2 regions of the Luteibacter sp. SVR4-7G genome follow, and region 2 is predicted to be linked to the other one. Evidence: predicted binding sites of a transcription regulator. Region 2 holds the regulator's gene; the other holds the start of a gene.
What was found. The regulator FliA, encoded in region 2, starts transcription of late flagellar genes. The targets are predictions, from matches to a motif close to TAAAGTTTNNCNNNCNNNGGCCGATAA.
Positions count from the first base shown of each region.

Region 1 (17,361 bases), on a different contig from region 2:
CAGCCGCCGCGATGCAGCGCGGCCGCGTGGCGCAATGAGGCGTTGAGGCTCCAGCGGGTCAGCGGCACGATCAGGTCGCTGCGCTCGGCGAACTGGATGAAATCGGAGGGTGCCACGTCGATCTGCGCCGTAGTCGTCCAGCGCGAGAGCGATTCCACGCGCACGATCTCGCCCGAGCGCAGATCGCGCAGCGGCTGGAAGGCCACGTGCAGGCGGTTCGCTTCGATGTCCTCACGCAATTCGCCGTAGAGGATCTCGACCGGCGTCGCGTCGGGCTGGTACAGGGCAAAGGACTCGCCCACGCGCATGGCTTCGTCGTGCGCCAGCTCGGCGCGGCGGTAAAGCAGTTCGGCCGTCGTGCCGTGCTCGGGATGCACCGCCACGCCCACGATCGGGCGGCCTTGCCAGGGACGCTCGCCGCGCAGCAAGGGGCTGTCGAACGCCCCGACGATACGCGTGGCGGCCAGGAGCGCATGGGTGCGGTTGCGCACCGAGGGCAGCACGACCACGAAGGTGTCGTCGCCGGCGACGAACACGGTGTCGAAGTGGCGTACGGCCTCGACGAGCCGCTCGCGCGCGGCCAGCATGATCTGGTTGCCGAACTCGTAACCGAAGCGCAGCTGCGCCTCGCGCATGCCCTGCAGCCTCACGACGAGTACCGCGCGCCATCCCGAGTCGGGGACCACCCGGTCGAGGATGATCTGCACGGCGGGCAGGATGTCGGCACGCTCACTCATTGAATGAAAAACTCCCTTGGATCGATGCCATGACTGCCCGCAGGCAGGGTGCGCAGGATTTCGCGGCGGACGATGTCCACCTGGTGCATCAGGTCCACGATGAGGAAATCCTCGCGCGCCCCCTTGTCCGCACGCGTCAGGACAGCCACCCGCGGCAGCAGGCGGCGGGCCTGATTCTGCACCATCACGACGGCGACTTCACCCGTGTTGAGCTCCACGATCGAGCCGGTGGGATACACGCCCAGGCAGGCCTGGAACTGTTCGACGAGTTCGCCTTGGAACGCGGTGTCGCGTCCTGCGTAGAGCTGGCGCAGCGCGAGGTGCTGGGAAACCGCCGGCCGGTAAGGCCGGGGCGACGACATTGCGTGGTAGGTGTCGATGATCGCGGCCATGCGGCCGGGAAGCGGGATCTCCGTTCCGGCGAGGCCGGCCGGGTAGCCGCTGCCGTCGAAGCGCTCGTGGTGGGTCAGCACCATGTCGCGCACCTCGGTGTCGGTGACGCCGGACTGTTCGAGGATGGACATGCCGTCGTTCACGTGCCGCCGCGCCAGGCCCCATTCGTCGTCGTTCAAGGGCCCTTCGCGCGAAAGCAGTTCCTCGGGCATCTGCACCTTGCCCACGTCCATCAGCAGCCCGCCGGCCGCGAGGCTCACGATGACGTCGCTGGCGAAACCCATGTGCCGGCCGAAGGCCGCTGCGAGGGAGCTGCAGCCCACGGCATGCTGGTAGGTGTAGCTGTCGCGACGGCGCAGGCTCTCGATCCAGAACAAGGCGTCACTGCTGCGCAGCACGCTGGCCACCATGGGACGTACGGCTTCCTCCAGGGCCTGCGGCTCGATGGCGCGCCCCTCCTGGACGTCGTCCACGAGGGCCTCCGCGAAGCGGGTGACCTGGTCGAAGGCCTCCTGCGCGCGGGGGACTTCCTCATCGAAGGGCACCGTGTCCCGGTAGACGTGCCGGGCGACCAGCCGCGGGTTGGGAGCAGGTCGCGGCTTGACCGGGGCGGCCGGTCGCGCTGGCGTAACCACACGCGCCGGCCGGGTCAGGGAATAGTCCGGCGCGACCTGGCGGTGCAGGTCGATGAACACGTACTTGCAGAACCTGGCCAGCCGGTCGATGTCTTCTTGCGAGGTGATCGGCACGCCCTGCAGCGGAAAGGTGGTGTCCGACCATTCGCAATCGAGACGACTCACGTACATGCCGACCTCGAGGTCGGCCACGAACACGCGTCTCTCCACCAGGTCGTAAACCACGGCCCCTCCCACGGAACCACTGCACATCCGAAGGGATATCGGCGCCGTTCACCGGAGCTTTAGGGGTCCGGCACTGGAATGTGTGAGGAAACCGGTCCGCCGCCGGTCTTATGGAGCAGCCCCCTCCCCTGGAGCCTTCCCATGCGCTTCCGCCTGCTTCCTTCGCTGTTCCTCGCCCTCACCGCCTGCTCCAGCGCTTCCGCCGGCGAGGAGGGCATCCGGTTGCCCCCGCCTGCGGTTGACGCCGCGCCCGCCCGGGGCGAGGCCTCTGCCGTGTTCGCCGGCGGCTGCTTCTGGGGCGTGCAGGGCGTGTTCCAGCACGTGCGCGGCGTGAAGAGCGTGCGCTCCGGCTACTCGGGCGGGGACGCCGCCCACGCGACTTATGACGACGTGAGCGATGGCGACACCGGGCACGCCGAGTCCGTGCGCGTGGTGTACGACCCCAGCCAGGTCACCTACGGCCAGTTGCTGCAGGTGTTCTTCTCGGTGGCGCAGGACCCCACCCTGCTGAACCGGCAAGGCCCCGACGTCGGCACGCAGTACCGTTCCGCCATCTTCTATGCCAATCCCGAGCAGAAGAAGGTGGCCGAGGCGTACGTGGCGCAGCTCAAGGCCGCTCATGCCTTCGCGGCGCCGATCGTCACCGAAGTGACGCCGCTGAAGGCGTTCTACCTCGCCGAGAGCGAGCATCAGGACTATATGCGCCTGAATCCGGACGCGCTGTACATCGCGATCAACGACCGGCCCAAGGTGCTGGCGCTGCAGCGGCTCTATCCCGAGCGCTACACCCCGGCCTGGGCCAACGGCCGCTGACGCACGGCATGGTGTACCGCTAACGCACGGCAACGATGTAGGAGCGCGCCTGCGCGCGACAGCCTTTGGGGCCTTGAGCAACAGGGCCTGTTGCTCTTCGCGAAAAACTGTCGCGCGCAGGCGCGCTCCTACAGTGGGGCTTAGCCGAGCATCGGCAGGTCCAGGCCTTGCTCTTTGGCGCAGGCGATGGCTTCGGGATAGCCTGCGTCGGCGTGGCGCATCACGCCGGTGCCGGGGTCGTTCCACAGCACGCGCGCGATGCGCTTGTCGGCTGCCTCGCTGCCATCGCAGACGATCACCACGCCGCTGTGCTGGCTGTAGCCCATGCCCACGCCGCCGCCGTGATGGAGGCTGACCCAGGTGGCGCCGCCGGCCACGTTGAGCATGGCGTTGAGCAGCGGCCAGTCGCTCACGGCGTCGCTGCCGTCGCGCATGGCCTCGGTCTCCCGGTTCGGGCTGGCAACCGAGCCGGAATCGAGGTGGTCGCGACCGATCACCACGGGGGCCTTCAGTTCCCCGTTGCGGACCATCTCGTTGAAAGCCAGGCCAACGCGGTGGCGCTGCCCCAGGCCTACCCAGCAGATGCGTGCGGGCAGGCCCTGGAAGCTGATCCGCTCGCGGGCCATGTCCAGCCATCGATGCAGGTGCGGATCGTCGGGAATCAGTTCCTTCACCTTGGCGTCGGTCTTGTAGATGTCCTCCGGATCGCCGGAGAGCGCCACCCAGCGGAACGGGCCCACGCCGCGGCAGAACAGCGGGCGGACGAAGGCCGGGACGAAGCCGGGGAAGGCGAAGGCCTCAGCCAGGCCCTCGTCCTTGGCCATCTGGCGAATGTTGTTGCCGTAGTCGAAGGTAGGCACGCCCATCGCGTGGAAGGCCAGCATTGCCTGGACGTGGCGGCGCATCGATGCCTTGGCCGCGCGGGCGGTCCCGGCCGGATCGCTCTTGCGGCGTTCGAACCATTCTTCGACCGTCCAGCCCGACGGCAGGTAGCCGTTGACCGGATCGTGGGCGCTGGTCTGGTCGGTGACCGCGTCGGGGCGGATGCCGCGGCGGACGAGTTCCGGGAGCACATCGGCGGCATTGCCCAGCAGGGCCACCGACACGGCGCGGCGTTCCTTCGCGTAGCGGTCCAGGCGGGCCAGGGCATCATCGAGATCGGCTGCCTGCTCGTCCACGTAGCGCGTCTTCAGGCGGAAATCGATGCGGCTCTGCTGGCACTCGATCGTGAGCGAGGACGCCCCGGCCAGGCTCGCGGCCAGTGGCTGCGCGCCGCCCATGCCGCCGAGTCCGGCGGTGAGGATCCAGCGCCCGGCGAGGCTGCCGCCGTAATGCTGGCGGCCCATCTCCACGAAGGTCTCGTACGTGCCCTGCACGATCCCCTGGGAGCCGATGTAGATCCACGAGCCAGCCGTCATCTGGCCGTACATCATCAGGCCCTTGCGATCGAGCTCGTTGAAGTGTTCCCAGTTCGCCCAGGCGGGAACCAGGTTCGAGTTCGCGATGAGCACGCGCGGCGCGTCGGGATGCGACGGGAAGACGCCAACTGGCTTGCCCGACTGCACGAGCAGGGTCTGGTCGTCGCGGAGCTCGCGCAGGCTGCGCAGGATCGCGTCGAAGCATTCCCAGTTGCGTGCGGCACGGCCGATGCCGCCGTACACCACGAGTTCCGCCGGATTCTCGGCCACCTCCGGATCGAGGTTGTTCTGCAGCATGCGGTACGGCGCTTCCGTGAGCCAGCTGCGGCAGGTGAGCTCGCTGCCGCGCGGGGCACGCACGGTGCGGGTTGTGTCGATGCGCGTGACAGCGGTCATCGGAGACTCCGTCGATCCAGGGAATCCCCGATTATGGTCCCGCCGCCCGACGCCTCGCCAGTGTGGACTGTGGGAGGCTTTGGATTAGCGGCCGGCCGTGCCTGAGCGGGCTGGGGCGGGCTGCGCGGTCGCCGGCTGCGGCAGCGTCTGGTAGCGTCGCGCGGCTGCGTCCTGGCGGGCCCTGTAGAGCTGCTGCTCGCTGCGATCGGCGGCGTCCAGCTGGCTGCGCAGGGCCGGATCGGTGGCGTTCGTCCGCTGGCGGTCCAGGTTGCCCTGGCGCAGCTGCTCGCGCAGGGCGTTCTGGTTCTGCCGGTCCTGCAATTGTTGACGATCCACCTGGCGCTGCCACTGCTGGTTCGCGCTTTGCGTGGTGATGACGACGGGCTTCGGACGCGGCGGGGGAACCGGTTGCGCCGGCTGGGTCTGCGCCGCCGCCAGCACGGGCAACGCGGCGAACAGGCCCAGCAGGATTTTGCGTGATGAATTGGTCATGGGACTCGTCCATCATGGAAGGATTGTTTGCCTTAAAGCCTACGTCGTCGCCCATGAACGCCATGTTGTCCCGCTGGAGCGCCCTGCTCACGCTGCTCCTGCTGCCGGTCGCCGGATGCGCCACGCGCCCGGCCGAGCCCGTCACCGCTCCGCATACCGTGCTGCTCGTGTCGATCGACGCCTTCCGCGCCGACTACATCGGCCGCGGCCTCACGCCTAACCTTGTGGCACTCGCGAAGGACGGCGCCACGGCGCCGTACATGCTGCCCTCGTTTCCCTCGCTGACCTTTCCCAACCACTACACCCTGGTGACCGGCCGCGTTCCGGACCGCAACGGCATCGTGAACAACACGATGAAGGACCCCGCGCTAGGCAAGTTCAGCCTCGGCAATCGCGATGCCACCGCGGACGGCCGCTGGTGGGCGGAAGCCGAGCCGATCTGGGTCACGGCGCAGAAACACGGCCTGCGCACGGCGACGATGTTCTGGCCTGGCACGGAGGCCAGGATCCACGGGGTGCGGCCGGACCACTGGATCCCGTTCGACGACGCCCTGACGCCACGGCAACGCATCGACAAGCTGCTTGCGTGGATCGACGGGGACCGCCGGAAGCCCGTGTTCGACACGCTCTACTTCGACGACGTCGACCATGCGGGACATGAGTTCGGCCCGGACTCGCAGGAAGTGGACGAAGCCCTGCGCAAGGTCGACGACGCGCTCGGCTACCTCGTCGCGCAGCTGCGCCGGCGCGGTCTCTACGACACCACGAACCTGATCATCGTCTCGGACCATGGCATGGCCGACGTGCCGCGCGGCAACATCGTGTTCGCCGACGAAGAGACCGACCTCGACGCCCTCGACGCCGTCTCCTATGGCGTGATGGCCACCTTCAATCCGAAGCCGGGCGTGGACGGCTCACGTGCGGTCGCGCGCCTCCTGGGCCCGCATGCGCACATGCGCTGCTATCGCAAGGAAGACCTGCCGGCGCGTCTGGACTACGGCAAAAACCCCCGCGTGCCGGCCTATCTTTGCCTCGCCGAGACCGGCTGGGCCATCACCAGCCACGAAACCCTGGCCAGGCGCACGGATCCCATGTCGCGCGGCGAGCACGGCTACGACAACCTCGCCCGCGAGATGCGTGCCCTGTTCGTGGCCCATGGGCCGGACATCGCCCAGGGCGCCACCATCCCGCCGTTCCCGAACGTGGACGTCTATCCCCTGCTGGCGCACCTGCTCGGCCTGCCGCCGTTGCCCAACGACGGCAGCCTCGACGCCGTGAAGGGCGCGTTGCGCAAGGCCGAAGCCCCCGTCGGCCGATTCCCGTAGAATCGGGCCCATGCGCCAGATCTATACCTCGCCCCGCCAGGACAACATCGACCGTATCGTGGCCTTGCTCACCGAGCACGGCATCGAGACGACGGTGACCAACCGCTCCACCTGGAACCGCCCCACGTACCAGCGCTTCAGTTATTCGCAGCGCAACGACGACCGCAACAGCTGGCCGCAGGTCTGGGTGAAGAGCGCCGACGACTTCCCGAAAGCGCGCGGCCTCCTCAAGGACATCGGTATCGAGCCGGTGGTCAGGTTCCAGGAGGAGCTGCAGATGCATCGCCAGCCCGACAGCCGTCCGCGGCCCCAGCGCACCGCCGCGCGCGTGCGCCTCATGGTGCTCGCCGTCGTCGCCGGGGTGATGCTGATCGCCGTGCTCAGGGCCACCCAGGTGCTTTGAGTGGACGGCGCCAGCGCAGCCACGCCGCCAGCCCACATCGCCCTTCGCGAGTCCACGCGTGCCGCGCACGAAGCAGCCGAGGCGACGCCCGTCACGCAGAGACTGCTCGACGGTGCGATCGACGAGGCCGGCTACCGCAAGTTGCTCGACGCGCAATGGCGGTTATTGAGCGAATGGGAGGCCGCGCGCGCGGACTGGCTGGCCGAAATCGGCTCGATCCATGACTGGCCCTACCTCTCCCGCGCGACCGCACTGGAACGCGACCTGATCCATGTAGGAGCGCGCTCGCGCGCGACAGCTTTTCGGGAAGAGCCACAGGCCCTGCTGCGGGCCCGCGAAGAGCCGTCGCGCGCAGGCGCGCTCCTACAGTACTGGGGTGAGCTTTATGTCGTCGAAGGCTCCGCATTGGGCGGCCGCGTGATCGTGAAGCGCCTGCGCGACAGGTTCCCGGCCCTTCCCCACCATTTCTACGCCATCGGCGAAAGCGCCGACGAACCGTGGCACCGCTTCCGGGCGCTGCTCGACCGCGTGCTGGCCGAGCCGGCCGCGCTGCAGGCAGCCATCGACGGCGCGCTGCGCATGTTCGTTCGCTTTCGCCAGGCGCTACAGGACGATGCCACGCATGTCTGAGCTTCCCGACCTCACCGCCTGCGATCGCGAGCCCATCCATATTCCCGGATCGGTCCAGCCGCATGGAGCCTTGATCGTCGTCGACGCCGCTACCCGTGCGATCCTGCAGGTCAGCGAGAACATCGACGATGTCACAGGCGTCGACGCCGAAACCGCGCTCGGCTCGAGCCTGCACGAGGTCGTCCACCTGCCTGACGACTTGTTCGACGGCGGACGTCCGCTGCACAGCGGCTGGGTACCGGTGGATTTCCCCCGGTCGCGTAAGGAACGCCCTTGGTACGCGGCCGTGCATACGTACGACATGCGCTGGCTCATCGAGACCGAACCCGGGGAGCCCGCCTTCGAGGACGATCCGGTCCACGCCGCCCGCGATCTGGCCCGGGATCTCGAGGGCGATCCCGGCGTGGGGCGCGCTGCTGCGCGCGTCGCGCGTGCCATCCGCAACCTCCTCGGCTACGACCGCGTGATGGTCTATCGCTTCGATCGCGACTGGCACGGCGAGATCATCGCCGAAGAGCGGCGCAATGACCTCGAGGCATACCTGGGGTTGCATTACCCGGCCAGCGACATCCCCGCCCAGGCCCGCGTGCTCTACCTGCGCAACCGCGTGCGCCAGATCAGCGACTGCAAGTACGTGCCGGCGCGCATCGTGCCCGCCCACGACCCGGTCACCGGCGCGGCCACGGACCTCAGCGACGTATCGCTGCGCAGCGTATCGCCGGTGCACCTCGAGTATCTCGGCAACATGGGCGTGACGGCGACGCTGGTGGCTTCCATCATCGTGGACGGCGGGCTCTGGGGGCTCATCTCCTGCCACCATTACAGCCCCTTCTTCGCCGACCACCGCATGCGAGCCGCGGCCGAAGCGATGGCCCGGACATTCGCCATGCGGGTGGCCGAGATCGAGGAGCTGGCGGAAATCGAGGTCGAAAGCACCTTGCTCACCGTGCGCGAGAAACTGATCACGGCGTTCGACGAAAGCGACCGGATGGACCCTGAGCTACTCGCCCGACTTGCACCGGAACTGCTCGAAGTGGTCGACGCGGATGGCGTCGCCATCTTCACCGGGGGCCGCGTCGTGCGCCACGGCCTCATTCCCTCGGAGTCCGCGGTGCGGCGCATCCGCGACGTCGCCAGCAAGGAGGATATCGCCGGCGACGTGCTGCACACCGACGAAATCGGCGCGTGGCACGCGGAACTGGCGGACCCGTCCATCACGGAACTCGCCGCCGGCGCGATCTACCTGCCACTGTCGTTCGAATCCGGCGATGCCGTGATGTGGACGCGCGCGGCGCAGGTACGGCAGGTGCGCTGGGGCGGCAATCCCTCGCTGGCCAAGCTGGAAACGATCCCCGGTGCGCGCCTGTCGCCACGGCAGAGCTTCGATATCTGGCAGGAAACCGTGCGCGGACGCTCGCGGCCCTGGTCGCACCAGCACCTGGAGTCGGCGCGCTATTTGCGTGAACTGATCGAAAGGTCGCGGTGACGCGCCGTACGCCGTGGCGCTATAACATCGGTCCATGACCGACCGTGTCCGCCTGTTCCAGACCTTGCCGCATACCTGCGGCTATTTCGCCGAGCGGACGGCGCAGAACCTCGTGGTCGACCCGGGCGCGCCGCACCTCGACCGGCTCTATGGGCCCGCGCTGGCCAAGGGCTTCCGCCGTGCCGGCGGCCATCTTTACCTGCCCCAATGCAACGCCTGCCAGGCCTGCGTGCCCTGCCGCATCGACGTGGACAACTTCTCGCCGGATCGCGGCCAGCGCCGTTGTCTGAAGCGCAACGCCGACCTCACGGTGAGCGAGCAGATGCCGGGGTTCACCCCCGAGCGGCACGCGCTCTACCAGCGCTACCTGCACGCGCGGCACAGCGGCGGCGGCATGGATGCGGCGGACGCGGAAGATTTCCAGCGCTTCCTCGCCGCCCCCTGGAGTCCGACGCTGTTCCTGGAATTTCGCCAGGGGCGGCGCCTGCTTGGCGTGGCCGTGACCGATATCGCGCTAGCCGGCCTTTCGGCCGTCTACACGTTCTTCGACCCGGACGAAGAGGCGCGCAGCCTCGGCACGTTCGGGATCCTGCAGCAAGTGGAACTGGCGCGCCGCCGCGGTGTTCCTTACGTGTACCTGGGATTCTGGATCGCCGGGCACCCGAAAATGGATTACAAACGCCGGTTCAAGCCGCTGGAGATCCGCCGGCACGGCCGCTGGATCCCGATGCCGTAGGAGCGCGCCCTGCGCGCGCTGAGCTTTTGAGGCCGTGAGCTACAGGGCCTGTTGCTCCTCGCGAAAAGCTGTCGCGCGCAGGGCGCGCTCCTACCGGTTGGCCCAGCGCGCTATGACCTGGTGCATTGCTTCTATCCCGTCGAACAGCGCCGCCGGCCCGGGTTGCAGGATGATTGGCGACTTGATCTCGTGCATCTCGCCGCCTCGGACCGCCGGCATGTCGGCCCAGCCGGGGCGCGCGGCCACGTGTTCCGGCCGGAAGCGCTTGCCGCACCAGGAACCGAAGACGATGTCCGGCGCGCGGCGCACCACTTCCATCGGATCGGCGAGGATGCGCTGCTTCGCCAGCGGCTCCTCGAGCAGTTCGGGAAACACGTCGTCGCCGCCGGCGATGCGCACCAGTTCGCCCACCCAGCGGATGCCGGTGATGAGCGGCTCGTCCCATTCTTCGAAATAGACGCGCGGGCGGCGTGGCAGCGCCGCGGCCTGTGCGGCGATCTGCGCGAGGTGCGCCTCGGCACGCCGGGCCAGTTCCTCCGCCTTCGCCGTGGCCCCGACCATGGCGCCCAGGCGGCGGATGTACGCGACGATGCCGTCCACGCTGCGGTGGTTGCTGATCCACACTTCCACGCCGGCGCGGATGAGCTCCTGTGCGATGTCGGCCTGCAGGTCGGAGAAACCGATGGCGAGATCGGGTTTCAGGTCGAGGATCTGGCCGATCTTCGCGCTGGTGAATGCGGAGACCTTCGGTTTTTCCTTGCGCGCCCGCGGTGGACGCACGGTGAAGCCGGAAATGCCGACGATGCGGTGTTCCTCGCCGATGGCGTAGAGCACTTCGGTCGGTTCTTCGGTGAGGCAGACAATGCGTTGCGGGTAGGCGTCGGACATCAATGACCTGAAACGGTAACGGTGATCTTGCGCTGGTGCGCTTCGTGGCGGTGCTCGTAGAGGAACACGCCCTGCCACGTGCCGAGCAGGGGCTTGCCGCCGTGCACGGGCAGCGAGAGCGACACGCCGGTCAACACCGAGCGGACATGGGCGGGCATATCGTCAGGCCCCTCGTCACGATGACGGAACAGCGGATCGCCATCGGGCACCAGGCGTGCAAAGAAACGCTCCAGGTCGGCTACCACGGTGGGATCGGCGTTCTCGCCGACGAGCAGGGAGGCGCTCGTATGCTGCACGAAGACGTGCGCAATGCCGGTGCCGACGCCGCTGGCCACGATGGCTTCCGCGATACGGTCGGTCACTTCGTTGAGCGACCGCCCACGCGTATGCACGGTGAACGTGGTCTGTGCAACGTGCTGGACGGGCTGGGCTCGGCTCATGGTCGACTCCTGGGGACGCTCTAGGGATAGAGCAGGCGGCTCGTCCAGCTTGTACCGTCCACGGCGTGCACGATGCGTTCGTGCAGGCGGAAGGTGGCGCCGTACCAGAACTCCACGCGATCCGGCTCCACCAGGTAACCGCCCCAGTGCGGAGGACGCGGCACGTCGCGGCCGGCGAATTCTTTCTCGTAGTGCGCCACGCGGTCCTCGAAGGTCTGCCGGTCCGGCAGTTCCTGGCTTTGCTTCGACGCCCAGGCACCGATCTGGCTGCCGCGCGCGCGGGTGGCGAAATACGCATCCGACTCCCCGGCGCCGGTCTTCGTGGCGCGGCCCTCGAAACGCACCTGGATGCCTTCGCGAATCTGCTTCCAGTGGAAGCACAGCGCCACCTGGGCGTGCTGGGCGATTTCGCCGGCCTTGGCGCTTTCGTAATTGGTGAAGAAACGCAGGCCCTTCTCGTCGATCGCCTTGAGCAGCACGATGCGCGAATGCACGCGGCCGCCCGCGTCCACGGTGGAAAGGGTCATGGCCGTGGGTTCGGGGTCGCCGCTGGCCTTGGCCTCGCCAAGGAGGCCGCGGAAGGTGTCGAGGATCTGTGGGGTGAGCATGACGGTGGGCTATGCTGCGGGCATGGAATCCACCGATGCTAGCACGCTGGCCGACACCGTCCTTGGCTGTTTCGAACGCGACGTGGCACGCGCGGAGCAGCCGTTCGTACTCGGCCTCTCCGGGCTGCAGGGCAGCGGCAAGAGCACGCTCGCCGCGCGCCTCATCGATGCGGCGAGGGAGCGGGGCTGGGCTGCCGTGTCCTTGTCGCTGGACGATGTCTACCTCACCCGCGCGGAGCGCGAGGCGCTCGCTGTCGAGGTGCACCCGCTCCTCCGCACGCGGGGCGTGCCGGGCACGCACGATCTTGCCCTGCTCGCTTCGACGCTCTATGCGCTCGCCAAGGCCACGCCCGAAACGCCGATAGCGATCCCGCGCTTCGACAAGGGGCATGACGACCGTTATGACAGCGCGTTATGGCCTGCGATCGCCGAACCGCCGAAGCTCATCGTGCTCGAGGGGTGGTGTCTTGGCGTCGAACCGGCTGCAGATGCATCGGCGCTGGCCGAGCCGGTCAATGCCCTGGAGCGCGACGAAGATCCCGACAGCCGTTGGCGCCAATGGGTCGATGCGCATCTCGCCGAGTACCTGCCGGTCTGGAAGCGCATCGACGCGCTGGTCGTGCTGCAGGCGCCGTCATGGGAGATCGTGGCGACGTGGCGCGCGGAAGCCGAGGCGCCGCTGCGCGAGCGCGGCGAACCGGGCGCGATGGATGGACCGACGCTGACGCGATTCCTCCAGCATTACGAGCGGATCAGCCGCCGCGCGCTGGAGACGCTGCCGGACAAAGCCGACCTGGTTTTCTGTCTCGACGAGCACCGCTCTCCGACCGGCGTAGGAGCGCGCCCTGCGCGCGACATCTTTTGAGGCTTTGAGCAACAGGCCCTGCAGCTTCTCGCTTAAAGGCTGTCGCGCGCAGGGCGCGCTCCTACTCCAGGGCGGCGTAGCCTTTGCGGGAGTCGGGCCACGTGCAGCGGAAACCCGCGGCGCGCAGGCGCGCGTTGGAGAGGCGCTTGTTTCCCACGCCGGCCGGGCCGGGGCCATCAGGCGGCAACGGCGCACCGATCAGCCGGGCGAGGTGATCGTAAAGCTCGTCGATCGGCAGCGGCGTGTCGTCGACGCCAACGTAAACCTGCTCCGGCGATGCCAGATCGAGCAGAAAGGCCAGGGCTGCCGCCGCGTCGTCGACGTGGATGCGGTTGGCATACACCGGCCTCCCTCGCGGCACCGCGGCCTTACCTTCCCGCAAGCGTTCGAACAACTGCGTGCGCCCCGGTCCGTACAGCCCGGCCAGCCGGAGCGACACCCCGCCCACGCCCCGCGAGGCCAGCCAGCGCTCCGCTTCCAGCAGCACGCGGCCATTGAACCCCGGCGGATCCGGTGGCGTGTCCTCGTCGATCCAGGCGCCGCCATGCTCGCCGTAGACAGCGGAAGACGAGACGAAGAGCGTCCGCGACGGCGGCGACGGCAGCGCGTCCAGCAGTTGACGCAGTCCATCCACGAAGACCGCGCGGTATGCCGCTTCATCGCGCGCATCGGGCGACGGCGCGAAAACGACGGCTTCCACCCCAGGCAGGCCGGAAAGCGTCTGCGGACGCGTCAGATCGGCGCGCAGCCAGGTAATGCCATCGCCGCCGGTGGCCTCACCGCGGCGCAGCGCGAAGACCTGGCGGCCTTCCGCCGCCAGCCGCCGCGCCAGCCGGGTGCCGACGTCGCCGGCCCCTGCGACCAGCACCGTCTCGTATCTACGGGAAAGGCTTGTTGCTAGCATGAGCGCGATGAATCCTTCGCCCAACCTGTTCCTCGTCGGCCCCACGGGCGCCGGCAAGACCTCGATCGGACAGCGCCTCGCGGCGCATTACGGCCTGCCCTTCGTCGACCTCGACGTGGAGATCGAGTCGCGCTGCGGCACCACGATCGCCGAGCTCTTCGCGAACGAAGGCGAGGCGGGTTTCCGCGCGCGTGAAAGCGCGCATCTGGACGAGTTTAGTCTGCGCGAAGGTATCGTGCTCGCCACCGGCGCCGGCGCCGTGCTCGATCCGGCCAACCGCGAGATCCTGATGTCCCGCGGCACCGTGCTCATGCTCGGCGTCGACGTGGACGAACAACTGGACCGCCTGCGCCACGACACCGTGCGCCCTATGCTCGCCGGCGGCGACCGCCGCGGCCGCCTGGAAGCGCTGGCCGAACATCGCAACCACCTGTACGAAGAAATCGCGGACCTGATCTTCCGCGGACGCCACGAAAGCGTCGACGATGCCGTTCCCCGCGCCATCGCCCTCCTCGACCGCCACTGGAAACGCAGCTGATGGAAACCTTGCACGTCGACCTCGCGGGTCGCAGCTACCCGATCTGGATCGGCCCCGGCCTGCTCGGCGACGCCGCGCGCTGGCGTGCGCTCATCCGCGGCAGGCACGTGCTCGTCGTGAGCAACACCACCGTCGCCCCGCTTTACCTCGACACGCTGGCGAAAGGTCTCGAAGGCCTGCACTGGTCGTCGTTCCTGCTGGGCGACGGCGAAACGCACAAGACCTTCGCGAACGTGGGCCGCGTGCTGGACGCGCTTGGCCAGCTCGGTGCCACCCGGGACGCCTGCGTCATCGCCCTCGGTGGTGGCGTCGTCGGGGACCTCGCCGGTTTCGCCGCCGCGTGCTGGATGCGCGGCATCGACTTCATCCAGATGCCGACCACCCTCCTGTCGATGGTCGATTCCTCGGTGGGCGGCAAGACCGGCGTGAACCTGCCGGTGGGCAAGAATCTGGCCGGCGCCTTCCACCAGCCGCGCGGCGTGCTGGCCGACATCGACCTGCTGCGCACGCTGCCGCAGCGCGAATACCGTGCGGGCATGGCCGAAATCGTGAAGGGCGCCGCCATCGGCGATCCCGGCTTCTTCGCCTGGCTGGAAGCGAATGCCGAGGCCCTCGCCGCGCGCGAGCAGGCGCCGCTGATCGAAGCGATCGCGCGCAAGTGCGCGTACAAGGCGGGCGTCGTGTCGCGCGACGAAACCGAGCAAGGTGAACGCGCGCTGCTCAACCTCGGGCACACCTTCGGGCACGCTCTCGAAACCGCCGGCAACTACAGCGAACTGCTCCACGGCGAAGCCGTGGCCGTCGGCATGGTGCTGGCCGCCCGTCTCTCCGAACGGCTCGGCATGGCAGGCCCCGGGGACACGTCCCGCCTGGTCGCGCTGCTCGGCCGCCTCGGCCTGCCCACGGAAACCTCGGGCCAGCACCCAGCCAGCCGTCTGCTGGAGCTGATGAGGCTGGACAAGAAGAACAGCGCCGGGACCCTGCGCCTCATCCTCTGGCGCGGCATCGGCAAGGCCGAGATCGTGTCGGGCGTGCCGGAAGAGGCCGTGCTCGACGTGCTCCGCCCCGGCTGATCCCCACATACTGCGACCCACAACCCGCGACCGCAACCGCAACCGGGATCGGGATCGGGACCGGGACCGGACTGTAGGAGCGCGCCTCGCGCGCGACATCTTTTGAGGCCGCGAGCCGCAGGGCCTGCTGCTCTTTTTTGAGGCCACGAGCCGCAGGGCCTGCTGCTCTGTCGCTAAAAGCCGTCGCGCGCAGGCGCGCTCCTACAATGGCCACGCAGCTTGGCGGCAAACCGCCTACAATAATCGGCCCTGCGCCTGTCACGGATCGCTGATGCGGATCTACCTGCAAACCATGCCCGAAGCGGGGGCGGAGTCGCCCCGTTACGTCCAGATCACGCTGGAGCAGGACCTGCTCGGCGGCTGGACCCTGTACCGCGAGAGCGGCGTGCAGGGCGGCAAGGCCATGCTCAAGCGCGAGGTCTTCGTGGACCACGACGCCGCGCTGGCCGCCTTCACCAAGGCGCGCGACGCCCAGATCAGGAAAGGCTTCAAACTCATGTTCAGCCAGGGCCAGGAGTCGGCGCATGGCCGCTGAGCTCCGCAACGATCGTTTCCTCCGCGCCCTCCGCCGCGAACCCACCGACACTACGCCCCTCTGGGTGATGCGCCAGGCCGGCCGTTACCTGCCGGAGTACCGCGCCACCCGCGCGCGCGCCGGCAGCTTCATGGGCCTTGCGACGAACCCGGAATACGCCTGCGAAGTGACGCTGCAGCCGCTGGAGCGGTTCGAACTGGATGCCGCCATCCTGTTCTCGGACATCCTGACCATTCCCGATGCGATGGGCCTCGGTCTGTCGTTCGAGCAGGGCGAGGGTCCGCGCTTCGCACGTCCGCTGCGCGACGCCGCCGCCATCGAGGCGCTGGCCGTGCCGGACATGGATCGCGAGCTCCGCTATGTGATCGACGCGGTGCGCCTGATCCGCAAGGAACTGGACGGACGCGTTCCGCTGATCGGTTTCTCGGGTAGCCCCTGGACGCTCGCGTGCTACATGGTGGAGGGCGAGGGCTCGCGCGATTTCGCGCGGGTGAAGGCCCTGGCATGGGACCAGCCCGCGCTTGCCCACCGCCTGCTCGACACCGTGGCCCGCTCGGTCGCCGCCTACCTCGTCGCCCAGGCGCAGGCCGGCGCGCAGGCGCTGATGGTGTTCGATACCTGGGGCGGCCTGCTCGGTCCGGGGCCGTTCCGCGAGTTCTCCCTGCGCTACATGGCCCAGGTGGTCGAGGCGCTGAAGGCCGATCCGGCGAGCCGCGACCTGCCGGTGATCCTGTTCTCGAAGGGCGCGGGGTCCCAGCTCGAGGCGCTGGCCGATACCGGCTGTGCGGCGCTCGGCGTGGACTGGACCCTGGACATCGGCGAGGCGCGCCGCCGCGTAGGCAACCGCGTTGCCCTGCAGGGCAACCTGGACCCGGCGGTGCTGCGCGCGTCGCCCGATGTCGTGGCACGCGAAGCGCGCGCGGTGCTGGATGCCTTCGGCAACCACCCGGGCCACGTGTTCAACCTGGGGCACGGCATCACGCCTGAAGTCGATCCGGAGAACGTGAAGGTGCTGGTGGATACCGTGCACGAGCACGGCCGGGCGATCCGCAACGCCTAGGCTCCTCACGCGCGACCCCTGTTCGCCGCGGGAGCTGTAGGAGCGCGCTTGCGCGCGACATCTTTTCGCCGCAGTCGCCACGCTCACGCGCGAGCTTCAGGTCACGGCCTCAAAACATGTCGCGCGCAAGCGCGCTCCTACAACGAAGGGACTGCGGTTGGCGGCGAGCGGTCAGAAGCGGTTGGGACCGGCGATGTGGCACTTCGCCAGTTCGCCGCGGGCGGCGTTCGCGCCGTTGGCGTCGCCGGCCTGCAGGCGCATTTCCACCACGGTCTGCCAGTTGCGGGCGCACAGGCTGCCGGATTTCGGGCCCATCTCGAAGGATTGCTTCGACAGCTTCTCGGCCAGCGGGTAGTCCTGGCGACGGATGGCGATCTCGGCGCGGTCCTGGATGAGTTCCGGGGCTTCCGGGGCAAGCTTCAGCGCCTGCATCAGCTTCGCGTCGGCTTCGTCGTACTTGCCCGCCCGTTCGTCCGCCTGCGCGGCCTGCTCCAGACCCTGCACGCCCGGGTCGCGCAGCGGCGCGACTTCGATCGCGGATTTCTCGCGTTCGCCCGCGGCGCGGACCTGGGCGACGATGTCGTACGTGGGCTTGCTGGGACGAGTGGCCTGCGGCGGAGCGGGCTGGCTGCAGGCAGCGACGAATGCGACGGTGGCAATGGCACAGAAACGAAGGCGATGCATGGGTCAATCCGTAGGATTACTGGGTACTGGGGTCGCCGGCGCAGGCTCGGCATCGCCGCCGAACATACCCTTGAATC
Region 1 covers NZ_JBPGXO010000045.1:7,439-24,799, forward strand. The annotation lists gene ACR9ZH_RS15365 (putative bifunctional diguanylate cyclase/phosphodiesterase) at 1-737, opposite strand, end outside; gene ACR9ZH_RS15370 (cyclic di-GMP phosphodiesterase) at 734-1,990, opposite strand; gene msrA (peptide-methionine (S)-S-oxide reductase MsrA) at 2,132-2,803, shown strand; gene hutU (urocanate hydratase) at 2,944-4,617, opposite strand; gene ACR9ZH_RS15385 (hypothetical protein) at 4,702-5,109, opposite strand; gene ACR9ZH_RS15390 (alkaline phosphatase family protein) at 5,163-6,434, shown strand; gene ACR9ZH_RS15395 (hypothetical protein) at 6,445-6,837, shown strand; gene ACR9ZH_RS15400 (biliverdin-producing heme oxygenase) at 6,838-7,467, shown strand; gene ACR9ZH_RS15405 (GAF domain-containing protein) at 7,460-8,953, shown strand; gene ACR9ZH_RS15410 (arginyltransferase) at 8,988-9,689, shown strand; gene ACR9ZH_RS15415 (ABC transporter substrate-binding protein) at 9,780-10,577, opposite strand; gene ACR9ZH_RS15420 (secondary thiamine-phosphate synthase enzyme YjbQ) at 10,577-11,017, opposite strand; gene pdxH (pyridoxamine 5'-phosphate oxidase) at 11,038-11,625, opposite strand; gene ACR9ZH_RS15430 (kinase) at 11,624-12,490, shown strand; gene ACR9ZH_RS15435 (NAD-dependent epimerase/dehydratase family protein) at 12,552-13,394, opposite strand; gene ACR9ZH_RS15440 (shikimate kinase) at 13,402-13,932, shown strand; gene aroB (3-dehydroquinate synthase) at 13,932-15,005, shown strand; gene ACR9ZH_RS15450 (WGR domain-containing protein) at 15,277-15,540, shown strand; gene hemE (uroporphyrinogen decarboxylase) at 15,530-16,600, shown strand; gene ACR9ZH_RS15460 (tetratricopeptide repeat protein) at 16,772-17,284, opposite strand; gene mrcB (penicillin-binding protein 1B) at 17,288-17,361, opposite strand, start outside.
Region 1: the regulator FliA is predicted to act here: its motif matches at 2,026-2,052, upstream of ACR9ZH_RS15370 (cyclic di-GMP phosphodiesterase).

Region 2 (14,349 bases):
TCACGGCGCTCGCGGTGGGTCTCATCATCGGTATGGTGCAGGCGGCCACGCAGATCAACGAACAGACCCTGAGCTTCATCCCGAAGCTGATCTCCATGGCCCTCGTGATGATCATCGCCGGCCCCTGGATGCTGCGTACGCTGGTGGAATTCACCCGTACGCTCATCGAGAACCTGCCCCAGGCGGTGCGTTGATGCCGTTCGACCTCGGCCAGCTCGAAGCCTGGGTCGGAAGCGCGTGCTGGGCGCTGGCGCGCATTTCCGGCCTGCTGCTCGTGGCGCCGGTGCTGGGTGCCACGATGATCCCGGCGCGCATCCGCATCGGCCTGGCCCTGCTGCTGACCATGGCGCTCGCCCCGCTGGCGCCGCTGGACATCCGACCGCTGTCGGCCCAGGGCATCGCGACGCTGGCCCAGCAGGTGCTGGTGGGCGCGTCGCTCGGCTTCATCCTCAAGCTGGTGTTCGAAGCCGTGTCGTTCGGCGGGCAGATCGTGTCCCAGGCGATGAGCCTGGGCTTTGCGGAAACGGTCAATCCGGGCGTCGGCGGCACCACCCCCGTGCTCAGCCAGTTCTACACGATGCTGGTGACCCTGCTGTTCCTGGTGATGAACGGCCACCTGCAGCTCATCTCGCTGCTTGCCGACAGCTTCCGCACGCTGCCGGTGGGCCAGCAGGGCGTCGGCGCCGACGGCGTGTGGGGCGTGCTCGGTTTCGCCAGCCACCTCTTCACCGGCGCGGTGCGCGTGGCATTGCCGGCGCTCACCGCCTCGCTGGTGGTGAATCTCGGTTTCGGCGCGATCAGCCGCTCGGCACCGTCGATGAACCTCTTCGCGGTGGGTTTCCCCATCACCATCTGCCTCGGCCTGCTGGCCGTATGGCTCGCGCTGCGCGCCCTCCCGGGTGCGTTCGATTCCTTGCAGACCGACGCGTGGGAAACCATGCGCGGGCTTATCGGGAGGTAGTCGCGTGAGCGAGACCGATAAGGAAGACCGCACCGAAACCCCTAGTGACAAACGCCTGCGCGAAGCCCGCGAGAAGGGCGATCTTCCGCGTTCGCGCGACCTTTCCACGGCCGTGGTGGTGCTCTCGGGCGTGACCACGATCATCGCCTCGCGCGAACAGATGGCCGTGCACGCCGCCAACATCATGCACGTGGGACTGCGCTACTCGCGGGACGACCTGTTCGCCGCCAATGGCCTCAGCCACGCACTGATGACGGCCGCGGGCGAAGGCCTGCGCCTGCTTGGCCCGGTGTTCGCCGTGACCATGGTCGCCGCCATCGCGGCGCCCGCCCTGATGGGTGGACTGAATTTCTCCGGCCAGGCGCTCGTTCCGAAATTCGACCGGCTGGATCCGGTCAAGGGTTTCTCGCGGCTCGTCTCGATGAACGGCCTGGTCGAGCTCGGCAAGTCGCTGCTCAAGCTGATCCTGATCGGCGGCGCGCTGGTCTGGTTCCTGCGCCGCTCCACGCAGGAGATGTACACCGCCGGCACCGGACCCGTGGCTAACGGCATCTCCCTGTCTCTCGGCATCCTCGGCCACGCCTCCCTCGTCTTCGCCTGCGCCCTCGGTGCCATCGCCCTCGTCGATGCGCCATGGCAGAAATTCAGCTTCACCAAGAAGATGAAGATGACCAAGCAGGAAGTGAAGGACGAGCACAAGGAAAACGAGGGCAGCCCGGAGCTGAAGTCGAAAATCCGTCAGATGCAACACCAGATGGCGCGGCGGCGGATGATGGAAGACGTTCCGACGGCGGACGTGATCGTGACCAATCCGACCCACTTCGCCGTGGCGCTCAAGTACGACGAAGACCGCATGGGCGCGCCGCGCGTGGTGGCCAAGGGCGTGGACGTGATCGCCCAGCAGATCCGCGACGTGGCGGGCGGTGCGAAGGTTCCGGTGGTCGAGGCCCCGCCGTTGGCACGCGCCTTGTATCACACGACGGAAATCGGACGCGAGATCCCCTCGGCGCTCTACATCGCCGTTGCCCAGATCCTGGCCTACGTGTTCCGGTTGAAGCAGGCGATCGCGATGGGCGATCTCCCGCCCGACCTCCCGAAGCAGGACATCGACCCTGATCTCATGGGTCCCTACCGCATGGACAACTGACGATGGCAGCCAGCACCACCTTCATGGGCACGTTCCGCCAGATCGGGCGCCGCGGCATCGCCGCACCGCTGGCGATGCTGATCATGCTCGGCATGATGATGCTGCCCTTGCCGCCGTTCGTGCTGGACCTGCTGTTCACCTTCAACATCGCGCTGTCGCTGGTGATCCTGCTGGCCACGATGTACGTGATGCGTCCGCTGGAACTGGCCTCGTTTCCCACGGTGGTGCTGTTCGCCACCTTGCTGCGCCTGGCGCTGAACATCGCGTCGACCCGCGTGGTGCTGCTCCACGGCCACAACGGTCCCGGCGCCGCGGGCAAGGTGATCGAGGCCTTCGGCGAGTTCGTCATCGGCGGCAACTTCGCCGTCGGCTTCGTGGTGTTCGCCATCCTCACCATCATCAACTTCGTGGTGGTGACCAAGGGCGCGACCCGCGTGTCGGAAGTGACCGCGCGCTTCACCCTGGACGCGATGCCTGGCAAGCAGATGGCCATCGACGCCGATCTCAATGCCGGCCTGCTGACCCAGGAGCAGGCGCGCGAGCGGCGTCAGGAAGTGCGCGAGGAAGCGGACTTCTACGGCTCGATGGACGGTGCGTCCAAGTTCGTCCGCGGCGACGCCACCGCCGGCATGCTGATCCTCGCCATCAACATCATCGGCGGCTTCTTCATCGGCATGCTGCAGCACGGGCTCTCGGCCGCGGAAGCCGCACGCACGTACACGCTTCTGACCATCGGCGACGGCCTCGTCGCCCAGGTGCCTGGCCTCATGCTGTCCATCGCCACGGCGGTGATCGTCACCCGCGTGTCGAAGTCCCAGGAAATGGGCAAGCACGTCATGGGACAGCTGTTCGGCCAGCCGAAGGCGCTGGCCGTCGCCGCCGCCGTGCTCGGCATCATGGGCCTCATTCCGGGCATGCCCAACCTTCCGTTCCTGATCCTCGCGGCGATCGCGGGCTTCGGCGCGTGGAAACTGCACCAGCACCAGATGGAAGCCGCTGCCGGCGTCGCCTCCGGTACGGGCGCACCGGGCACGGAACTGGCGCTGGAGTCGGTGCCCCCGGCCGAGCGGCTGGAACTCTCGTGGGAAGACGTGGCCCAGGTGGACACCATCGGCCTGGAAGTCGGCTATCGCCTCATCCCGATGGTCGACAAGGCGCAGGGCGGGGAGCTGATGGCACGGATCAAGTCGGTGCGCCGCAAGCTGTCGCAGGAACTGGGTTTCCTGGTGCCCTCGGTGCATATCCGCGACAACCTCGACCTCGCACCGCACGGCTACCGCATTTCGCTGATGGGCGTGCCGATGGGCGAGGCCGAGATCCATACCGAGCGCATGCTGGCGATCGATCCGGGCCGCGTGCACGGCACGATCAACGGCATCGCCACGCGCGACCCGGCCTTCGGCCTGGACGCCGTGTGGATCGAGCCGGGCCTGCGCGAGCACGCGCAGACGCTCGGTTACACGGTGGTCGATCCGGCCACGGTGATCGCCACGCACCTCTCGCACATCCTGCAGAACCACGCCCACGAACTCATCGGCCACCAGGACGTGCAGCAGTTGCTGGACCGTCTGGCCCAGCAGACGCCGAAGTTGGTGGAAGACCTGGTGCCGAAGCGCCTGTCGCTCGGCGTAGTGGTCAAGGTGCTGCAGAACCTGCTCGCCGAACGCGTGCCGATCCGCAACTTCCGCGGCATCGTGGAATCGCTGGCCGAGCACGCGGGGCAGAGCCAGGATCCAGGCGTCCTCGCCGCGGCGGTGCGTGTCACCCTCGGCCGACAGATCGTCCAGGAAATCGCCGGCCTCGGTACGGAAGTCCCCGTCATTACTTTGGCGCCGGAGCTGGAGCAGATCCTGCTGCAATCCCTACAAGGCGGCGGTCCCGCCGGCGCGGCCGTCGAGCCGGGACTGGCCGATCGCCTGCAGCAGAGCGTTGCCGACGCGGCGCGGCGCCAGGAAGCGGCCGGCGAACCGGCGGTCCTGCTCGTCTCGCCGGCACTTCGTCCGTGGCTTTCACGCTTCACCCGGCATGTGGCCCAAAACCTGCATGTGCTTGCGTACAACGAGGTTCCGGACAACCGACGCGTCAAGCTGGTGACGGCCCTCGGACGATAGGACGAAGACAGGATCGCACGCATGAAAATCAAACGATTCGTTGCTCCCGACATGCGCCAGGCCATGCGCCAGGTCAGGGACGAACAGGGCCCGGATGCCGTGATCCTGTCCACCCGCCGGCTGGACGACGGCATCGAGATCATCGCTGCCCTCGATTACGACGAAGCCCTGGTGCGCGAAGCCGGCTTCGGCCTGGAGCCGCCGGCGAAGCAAGAGAAAGCGCCGATGCGCGCCATCCGCGACGAAGCCGATCGCGCCGCGCGGATCGACCAGGCCCGCGCCGCGACGGCCGCCGCCGTGGAACGTGCCTCGCGCTCCGGCGCGCAGGACAACGCCAACGCGCCGCAGCGCCAGTCCAGCGCGGCGCTCGCCGCCAGCGTGGCCGACGTGGTCCGCGCAGCCACCGTGGCGCCGAACAACGACGCCGCCGTGAACGGCGTGCGTGCCGAGATCACCAACCTGCGCGAGATGCTCGAAGTACAGCTCTCGACCCTCGCGTGGAACCAGATGGATCGCGAGCAGCCGCTGCGTGCCCGCGTGCTGCGCGAGATGACCCGCCTTGGCATCGACGGCGACGTGGCCCGCGCGCTGTGCGCCGAGCTGCCGCCGGGCATGACCCCGGACCAGGCCCGCTACCTGCCGCTGGGCCTCCTCTCGCGCAACATCCGCGCCAGCGGACGCAACTTCGACACCGTGGGCGGCGGCATCACGGCACTGGTGGGTACGACCGGCGTGGGCAAGACCACGACGATCGCCAAGCTCGCCGCCCGCGCGGTGCTGCGCCATGGCGCGTCGAACGTCGCGCTGATCAGTGCCGACCAGTACCGCATCGGTGCCGGGGCGCAGCTCGAACATTATGGCCGCCTGCTCGGCGTGCGCGTTTTCAATGCACACGACGCCACCAGCCTGCGCAATGTGCTTCTGCAACTGCGCGGCAAGCACACCGTCCTCGTGGACACGGCCGGCCTGGCCGGCAACGATCCCAAGCTGCAGCAGCAGTTCGACACGCTGCGCGCAACTTCGGACGTGCGCGTATGCCTCGTGCTCGCCGCCAACGCGCAGGCCCAGGCCATCGACAGCGCCATCCGCGCTTATGCGCCGCTGGCGCCGCAAAGCGCCATCCTCACCAAGCTCGACGAGGCACCGCTGATCGGTGGCGCGCTCTCGGCCCTCATTCGCCACGATCTTCCGCTGGACTACACGACGGATGGGCAGCGCGTGCCCGAGGACATCGCCACGGCCGATGCGCGCAAGCTCGTCTGCCTCGCCGCCCAGCGGCTGAAGCAACGCAACGAAGAACCCGACGACGCCCTGCTGGCCGAACGCTTCGGCACGGCGACGCCGGCCCTGGCCTGAGCGGCCTCACGGACACAGACAGAAAGACAGGGGCAGTGACTTCCTTCATGAGCACACACGCCGATTCCACCCAGGCCGCCGGACTGAACTGGCTCGCCGACCGTCGCCCCACCCGCAGCATCGCGATCGCGGGCGGCAAGGGCGGCGTCGGCAAGACCACGGTGGCGGTCAACCTCGGCATGGCGCTGGCGATGGGCGGCCGGGACGTCCTCCTGCTCGATGCCGACCTCGCCATGGCGAACATCGACGTCCTGCTCGGCCTGCAGCCTACCCGCCACCTGGGTCACATGCTGGAAGGGGAGTGCCGCATCGAGGACCTGATCCTCGAAGCCGCGCACGGCCTGAAGGTGATCCCGGCCACCTCGGGCACGCGGCGCATGGCCCAGCTGCCGAACATCGAGCATGCCGCGGTCATCCGCGCCTTCGATGAGTACCCGCTGGCGCCCGAATACCTCATCGTCGACACCGCCGCCGGCATTTCCGACAGCGTGTCCATGTTCGCGGCGGCCTCGGACGAGGTGGTGGTGGTGGTCTGCGACGAGCCGGCCTCGCTGACCGACGCCTACGCCCTGATCAAGGTGATGAGCCGGGAGTTCGCGGTCAACCGCTTCCGCATCGTGGCCAACATGGTCCGCCATGCCCAGGAGGGCCGCCAGCTGTTCGAGAAGCTGTCGCGGGTGACCAACCGGTTCCTCGACGTATCCCTGGATTTCATGGGCATGGTCCCGCACGACGAATACCTGCGCCAGGCCATCCGGCGCCAGTCGGCCGTCGTCGACGCCTGGCCGAGCAGCCGGTCCGCGATCGGATTCAAGAATCTGGCCCGGTCGGTCGATACATGGGGTGAACCCGAGCCCCGGGCACAGGGCCGCATCGGCTTTTTCGCCGAGCGGTCCCACTTGGGAGGAGGGCTGCCACTGTGAGCGTCGCGACCGAATATCTCGAGATCACGCGTATCCCGGCGGATCAACTGGTAAAAACCCACGCGCCGCTGGTGCGCCGTATCGCCTATCACCTGATGGGCAGGCTGCCGCCGAGCGTGGATGCGAACGACCTCATGCAGGCCGGAATGATCGGATTGCTCGAGGCCGCAAGGAATTACTCGCCGACTCGCGCGGCCAGCTTCGAAACCTATGCGGGCATCCGCATACGTGGCGCCATGCTGGACGAACTGCGCAAGACGGACTGGACCCCGCGCTCCGTCCACCGGAAGTTGCGCGAGGTCGCGGAGGTGACGAGGCAGATCGAAAACGAGACGGGTGGCGACGCCGAAGACGCCGAAGTGATGAAGCGGCTGGGCATCGACGCCATGGAATACAACCAGATCCTGGCCGACGCGGCGAGCGCGCGGTTGCTGAGCCTCACGGCGCCGGAAGGCGACGAGGGCGCGGCGATCGACGTGGCCGACCCGGATGCCGCGGGTCCGGACGGATTGTTCGAGCAGGAAGGCCTGCGCGACGCGCTGGCGCAGTCCATCGATGGGCTGCCCGAGCGCGAAAAGCTGGTCATGTCGCTGTACTACGATGAAGAGCTCAACCTGAAGGAAATCGGTGCGGTGCTGGGTGTGAGCGAATCGCGGGTGTGCCAGATCCACGGCCAGGCCCTGATTCGCCTCCGTGCACGCATGTCGGGTTGGAAAGACAAGCATTGACGAACGCGCGGTAGCAAGGCGGAGAGAAGTTTTGGACAAGAACATGAAGATCCTCGTGGTGGACGATTTCTCCACCATGCGACGTATCGTCAGGAACCTCCTGGTGGAGCTGGGGTTCACCAACACCCTGATCCAGGAGGCCGAGGACGGTAACGCGGCGCTGGCGCTGCTGCGCGCGCAGCCGATCGACCTCGTGGTCACCGACTGGAACATGCCGAACATGACCGGCATCGACCTGCTGCGGGCGATCCGCGCCGATGCACAGCTGAAATCGCTGCCGGTGCTGATGGTCACCGCGGAGAACAACCGCGACCAGATCATCGCCGCCGCGCAGAGCGGCGTGAACGGCTATGTCGTCAAGCCCTTCACCGCGGTGACGCTGAAGGAAAAACTCGACAAGATCTTCGAACGTCTCGCTGCGGCCGCAGGCTAAGGAACGACGATGAACACGATGCTTACCACCGGCCATGACGTGGCACCCGAACTGCGCGAACTGCTCGACGCCGACGATCCGGCCGCCTTCGAGCAGGCGCTCGACCGCCTCCTGCGCACGCGCGAACAGCACCTGTTCCTGGCCCTGGGCCACCTCGCGCGCGACCTGCACGAGTCCGCGCGCCGCCTCGCCGCCGACATCTCCAACGACGGCGTGCCGGGCAACATGGGCGACGCGCGCAAGCACCTGCGCGACGTGCTCGAGATGAGTTCGCAGGCCGCCCATCGCACGCTCGATTTCAGCGAGAAGCTGCGCCCGCAGGCCCAGGCGCTGGCGCGCCAGGCCGACGAAGTGCTGGTGCTCGATCCCGCCGATCCCGCGTTCGGCGCCAACGCCACGGCCCTGGCCGTGCGCGTGGGCGATTTCGCGCAGAGCTGCGATATCGGCTTCGGCGAAATGGTGGAAGCACAGTCGTGGCAGGACCTCTCCGGCCAGCGCGTGGCCCAGGTCGAGGCCTTCATGGCCAAGGTCGAGTCCTCGCTGGTGGAACTGGTGCGCCTGACCGGCTCCCTCGCGGGCGGTGCGGCACCGCCCGCCGACAAGGTCAGCCAGGACGAAGTGGATCGCCTCCTCAGCGAATTCGGCTTCTGAGCGCCCTATGAGCGTGGAGCTGGACAACGAGCTGCTCAATGTCTTCCTGATCGAGGCACGCGAACTGCTCGAGAGCCTGGGCGAACAGCTCGTGGACCTCGAGTCGTCGCCGGGCGACACCGACCTGCTTAACGCGGTATTCCGCGCGTTCCACACCGTGAAGGGCGGTGCGGGATTCCTCGGCCTGAATCCGATGGTGGAGCTCTGCCATCGCGCCGAGGACCTGCTCAACGAAGCGCGCAACGGCGCCGTCGTGCTCAACGCAGGCTTCATGGATGCGCTGCTGGAGTCGCTCGACCTCCTCAACGACATGATGCGGGCCGCCGATGGCGGCCTGCCGCTCGACGCCGCCCCGCGTTCGCTGCTCGATCGCCTGCTGATCCCGGGCCGCGCCGTTTCCGCGCCTCCGGTGGCGCTGTCCGCACCGGTCGCCGCTCCCGCGGCGGCCGCCGTCCCGTCGCGCCCCTACGATCCCATCGAAGACGAATTCGAGGCGATGCTCGACGCCGCGCGCAACGAGCGCGACCCGGCACCGGCATCGTCCGGTACGATCTCCGATGACGAGTTCGAAGCCCTGCTGGATTCGCTCTATGGCACCGGCGCGCCCGGCGCCGAACCGGATGCCTCCGCGCCCGAATCCGCTCCGGTGGCTGCCGCTCCCGTCGCGCCGCCCGCCGGCAACACCATCAGCGACGACGAGTTCGAAGCCCTGCTCGACAGCCTCCACGGCACCGCCGCCCCCGGCACCGCCGCCGTCCCGGCAACGGCTCCTGTAGGAGCGGACCTGTCCGCGACGCCTTTCGCCCCGGTCCCCACGCCTGCGGCAGCACCCGCAACAGCCTCACCGAAATCCCAACCCGCCGAAAAACGCACGGCCTCCACCGCCGACACCACCGTCCGCGTCGACACCAGCCGTCTCGACAGCCTCGTGGATGCCGCCGGCGAACTGGTGCTGGTTCGCAACCGCCTCACCAACCTCGCGCCGCGCGGCACCAACGACCCGATGGAACGCGCCATCGGCGAACTCGAGCGCGTGGCCGAAGACCTGCAGAACGCCGTGCTGCGCATGCGCATGCAGCCGGTGGGCAAGCTGTTCTCACGATTCCCGCGCATCGTCCGCGATCTCGCCCGCCAGCTGGGCAAGGAGATCGAACTGGTTACCGAAGGCGAAGAGACCGACATCGACCGCACCGTGGTGGAAGCGCTGGCCGACCCGCTGGTTCACCTGCTGCGCAATTCGGTCGACCACGGCATCGAGATGCCCGAGGTGCGCGAGCGCGAGGGCAAGCCGCGCTCGGGCACGGTCCGTCTCGCCGCAGGACAGTTCGGCGACCGCATCGTCATCACCGTCACCGACGACGGCAAGGGCATGGACCCCGAGGTCCTGCGCCGCAAGGCCGTCGAAAAGGGCTTGATGGACGAGGAGCAGGCCGCGCGCCTCGACGAGCGAGAATGCTACGAGATCGTGTTCCGCCCGGGTTTCTCCACGGCCAGCCAGGTCTCCGACATCTCCGGCCGCGGCGTCGGTATGGACGTGGTCAAGACGAAGATCGTGGAACTCGGCGGCACGCTGTCGATCGACTCCCGCGTCGGGCACGGCAGCACGGTGCGCCTCTCCGTGCCGCTCACCCTCGCGATCCTGCGCGTGCTGATGGTGCGCGTGGGCAACCGGTTGCTGTCGCTGCCGCTGTCCAACGTGGCCGAAGTGTTCGAACTCGTGCCCGGCCAGATCCAGGAACTCGACGGCCGTATCGTCGCGTCCCATCGCCAGCGCGCGCTGCCCCTGGCCGATCTCGGCCGCTGGGCCGGTGCCGCGGGGAAGGGCGGCCACGTGGTGGTCGTGCAGATCGGCCACCAGACCCTCGGTTGCCTGGTCGACGAGGTGCTTGGACGTGAAGACGTCATGGCCAAGCCGCTGGGGCCGTTCCTCAAGGATGTGCCCGGCGTGGCGGGCGCCACGATCACCGGCGACGGCAGGATTTCGCTCGTGCTCGATCTCGCAGGCCTCGCCGAAGACGGCGGCCAGGTCCTGCCTACCCTGAGGATGGCTGTCTGATATGGATATCGTGAGCGTCGTCGGAACGATCCTGGCCTTCGTGGTCATCATCCTGGGCACCATCCTCAAGGGCTCGAGCCTCGACGCCCTGTGGAATCCGGCCGCGTTCATCATCGTCTTCGTCGGCACCTTCGCGGCCCTGCTCGTGCAGACGCCGGGTGCCGTACTCAAGCGCGCCTGGGGCATGCTGCCCTGGGTATACCGCCCGCCCGATATCGAATCCGCAGACTTGGTCAGCCGCATCGTCGGGTGGAGCGAAATCTCGCGGCGCACCGGCCTCCTCGGCCTGGAGCCTGCGATCGAGCGCGAAGGCGATCCCTTCATCCGCAAGGGCCTCCAGTTGCTGGTGGATGGCACCGAGCCCGACGCCATGCGTTCCGTCCTCGAAGTGGAGGTGTTCGCGCGCGAGCACACCGACATCGAGGGCGCCAAGGTGTTCGAGAACGCCGGCGCCTACTCGCCCACCATGGGCATCATCGGCGCCGTCATGGGTCTTATGTCGGTGATGCAGAACCTCGCCGATCCGAGCAAGCTCGGCCACGGCATCGCGGCGGCCTTCGTCGCCACCATCTACGGCATCGGTCTCGCCAACCTCCTGGCGCTGCCGATGGCTTCGCGCCTGAAGGGACTCGCCCGGCGCCGTTCGCAGATGCGCGAGATCCTGGTCGAAGGGCTGGTTTCCATCGCGCAGGGCGACAACCCCCGCCACATCGAGAGCAAGCTGCAGGGATTCCTGTCGTGAAGCGCCGCCACCACGAGGAACACATCAACCACGAGCGCTGGGCGATCCCCTATGGGGACCTGATCACCCTGCTGCTCGCCTTGTTCGTGGTGATGTACGCCGTGTCGGCGGTGAACGAAACGAAGTTCCGCGTGATGGCGCAGTCCATCAACGAAGCCTTCAACGGCACCGGCAAGGTCATCGAGCCGATCCGCGAGGCGACGCCGGCCGCCCAGGTGCCCTTGCCGAACCAGTCGCGCGCGCCCTCGGCAGCGCCGATCGCGAAGATCGACGTGCCGATTCCGCCGCGCAACCTGCCGTTGCCGGGCCACGAAGGCGCGGCACCCGAACGCCAGGAAGCGGCCAGCGTCAATACCGCGTCCGCGGCCAACACGGCGATCGGCAAGACCGAGGACGCGAGCCTAAGCCAGATTTCCGACGAAGTGCAGCGGGCGATGAAGCCGCTGATCGACAAGAGCATGGTCAGCGTGCGGAAGACGCCGGACTGGCTCGAAATCGAAGTGCGCACCGATATCCTGTTCCCGGTCGGCGTGGCGAAGCTGCAGGCACCGGCGGAGGACGTGCTGCGCAAGCTGGCAGGCATTCTCGCGCCCTTCCCGAACGCCATGCGCATCGAGGGCTATACCGACAACACGCCCATCGCGACGGCCACCTTTCCCTCGAACTGGGAATTGTCGGCCGCCCGTGCGGCGACCGTGGCGCGGTTGCTCACCATTACCGGCGTCGACCCGCATCGCGTCGGCATCGTCGGCTGGGGCGAGTTCCGTCCCACTGCAGACAACGCCACGGAAGACGGCCGCAATCGCAATCGCCGCGTGCTGATCGTGGTGATGAGCGACAAGGCTGCGCCGGCGCGTTTCTACAGCGATGTCGCGCACGTCGCGACGAGGGCCGGGTGATGCGCGTCTGGGCGGTGTCGAACCAGAAGGGCGGCGTCGGCAAGACCACGACCACCGTGGCGCTCGGCAGCCTGCTCGCCGACTCGGGCAAACGCACGCTGCTGGTCGACATGGATCCGCACGCGTCGCTGTCCGGCTATGTCGGCGTGGAAGGCGGCGCGCACGGCAGCGTGTACGACCTCTTCAGCGTGGGCGCCAACCCGTTGCCGGTACGCACCCTGGTTCACGCGACGCAGTGGGACCGGCTCAGCGTGCTGCCGGCCTCCGCCGCCATGATCACGCTGGACCGGCAGCTCGGCGCCCGGCCCGGCATGGGGCTCGTGCTGAGCCAGGCACTGGCGGAGCTGTCCTCCGACTTCGACAACGTGCTGCTCGATTGCCCGCCGACGCTCGGCGTGCTGATGGTCAACGCACTCGCGGCCAGCGATCGCCTGCTCGTGCCGACGCAGACGGAAGCGCTGGCCCTGGCCGGCCTCGAGCGGATGCTGCGCAGCCTGTCGATGATCGAGCGCTCGCGGGGCAAACCGATACCGCGCACGATCGTGCCCACGTTGTACGACGCGCGCACGCATGCCTCGCGTGCCTGCCTCGTGCAATTGCGCGAGCAATACGGCGACGACGTGAGCCAGTCGGTGATTCCCACCGATACCCAGATTCGCGAAGCGAGCGCCGCAGGCGTGCCCCTGGCCGCGTGGCCGGCGGCGCGCCGGGGCGGTCTGGCGTATCGCCAGCTGCTCGACGAATTGCTGGCCATGCCCGTGCCGTCCGTGACGGACGCCGCCGCGTGATGCGCGCCATGCAAGATGCCGAACAGATCGTCGCCGACTACCTCGCCGACCTGCTGACGCCGGTCGCCGCAAGCCTGCCGGTGCCCCCGACCGAGGTGAAGGTCGTGGCGTTCGAACCCTGGCGGAACACGCCGATCTCCGCGCCGGCGCGCGATGCGGCCTGCCGCTACCTGCTGTGCGTGGCCGCGGGAGTGAAGCTGGCCGTGCCCATGGCGGATGTCACCCACGTGATACCGATGCCGCCGCTGACGCCGCCGAACTCCAGCAATCCGGTCTGCCTCGGCCGTTGGCGGCACCCCAGTGGCGAAGCGCGCGTGGCCGACCTCGCGGCCGTGCTTTCGCCCGACCTCCGCGGCGCGCCCGTCATGACGCTGGTGATCCTGCGCGACCGCACCTGGGCCCTGGCCTGCGTGGTGGACGAGGAGCCGGTGGAACTGCCGCCGGACACGATCCAGTGGCGCCGCGGCGCAGCCACGCGCCCGTGGCTGGCGGGAATGTCGCCGGAACCCAAATGCGGCGTGGTCGACGTGGCCGCACTCATCGAATGGCTGGAAAAGGAGCTGGGCCCATGACCCAACCCCAACACGACGGGCATGGTGCCTGGCTCGGTTTCTCCCTGAAAGGGCAGCGCTACGCGGTATCCCTCGCCAGCGTGCGCGAAGTGATCCGCCCGGGCGACATCACGCCGGTTCCCGGCGCTCCGGACGACGTGCTCGGCATCGTCAACCTGCGCGGGCAGATCGTGCCGGTGCTCGACGGCCGCCGCCGCTTCGGCCTGGATGGCGGTATCGAGGAGGGCACGGAAGAGTCCCGCCGCGTCATCGTGTTCGATGACGGCGGCAGCGTGGTCGGCATGCGCATCGACGTGATCGGCGACATGCTCACCTTCGAGGCCGACGACGTGGCCCCGCCACCCCCGGGCCGCGCCGAGCGCCGCGACGACCCGGTCAGCGGCGTGATCACCCGCGACGACGGCTTCATCGCCTTGGTCGACGTCCAGAAGCTCTGCCGCGCCTGATCCACCGCTTTTTCGCGATGCCACATTGCGCTACCGTGTCCGGCGACCCAACGGAGTCCCACCTGCATGAACGCCGCCATCGGATACGTGCTGATCGCCCTCGCGGTCCTCAACCTCGTCGGCCTGCTATTCCTGTTCCGCAGGCTGGACGACGCGGCTCGGCCGTCAACGCACAAGGAGCCAGCGGCCCCAGCCGCCGCGGCTCCCGCGCAGGCTCCAGCCGAGCCGGCGATCCCCGCCGAAACCCTGGCCAACATGCTCCGCCGCCTCGATCACCGCCTGGGCGACATCGAGGACCAGGTACGCCGCCAACCGGCCGTCACCGTCGCGAGCGAACCGAGCGCCACAAGCGACCGTGCGCTGGCCCTCGCCCAACGCCTTGCACGACAGGGCGCGTCGCCGCAGAACATCGCGGAAACCTGCGGCATCTCGCTTACCGAGGCTGAACTGCTTTATCGGCTGCATGCGCCGAGCTAAGGCTGTTCAGCCGTTTTCTTTACGATTCCGGTGACGGATGTGGCCGGCGTTTCGGTATA
Region 2 covers NZ_JBPGXO010000010.1:1,999-16,347, reverse strand. The annotation lists gene fliQ (flagellar biosynthesis protein FliQ) at 1-194, shown strand, start outside; gene fliR (flagellar biosynthetic protein FliR) at 194-961, shown strand; gene flhB (flagellar biosynthesis protein FlhB) at 966-2,108, shown strand; gene flhA (flagellar biosynthesis protein FlhA) at 2,111-4,219, shown strand; gene flhF (flagellar biosynthesis GTPase FlhF) at 4,241-5,575, shown strand; gene ACR9ZH_RS05540 (MinD/ParA family protein) at 5,623-6,498, shown strand; gene ACR9ZH_RS05535 (RNA polymerase sigma factor FliA) at 6,495-7,226, shown strand; gene cheY (chemotaxis response regulator CheY) at 7,258-7,659, shown strand; gene ACR9ZH_RS05525 (protein phosphatase CheZ) at 7,669-8,310, shown strand; gene ACR9ZH_RS05520 (chemotaxis protein CheA) at 8,318-10,366, shown strand; gene ACR9ZH_RS05515 (flagellar motor protein) at 10,368-11,108, shown strand; gene motD (flagellar motor protein MotD) at 11,105-12,007, shown strand; gene ACR9ZH_RS05505 (ParA family protein) at 12,007-12,795, shown strand; gene ACR9ZH_RS05500 (chemotaxis protein CheW) at 12,795-13,367, shown strand; gene ACR9ZH_RS05495 (chemotaxis protein CheW) at 13,364-13,813, shown strand; gene ACR9ZH_RS05490 (DUF2802 domain-containing protein) at 13,880-14,290, shown strand; gene ACR9ZH_RS05485 (hypothetical protein) at 14,287-14,349, opposite strand, start outside.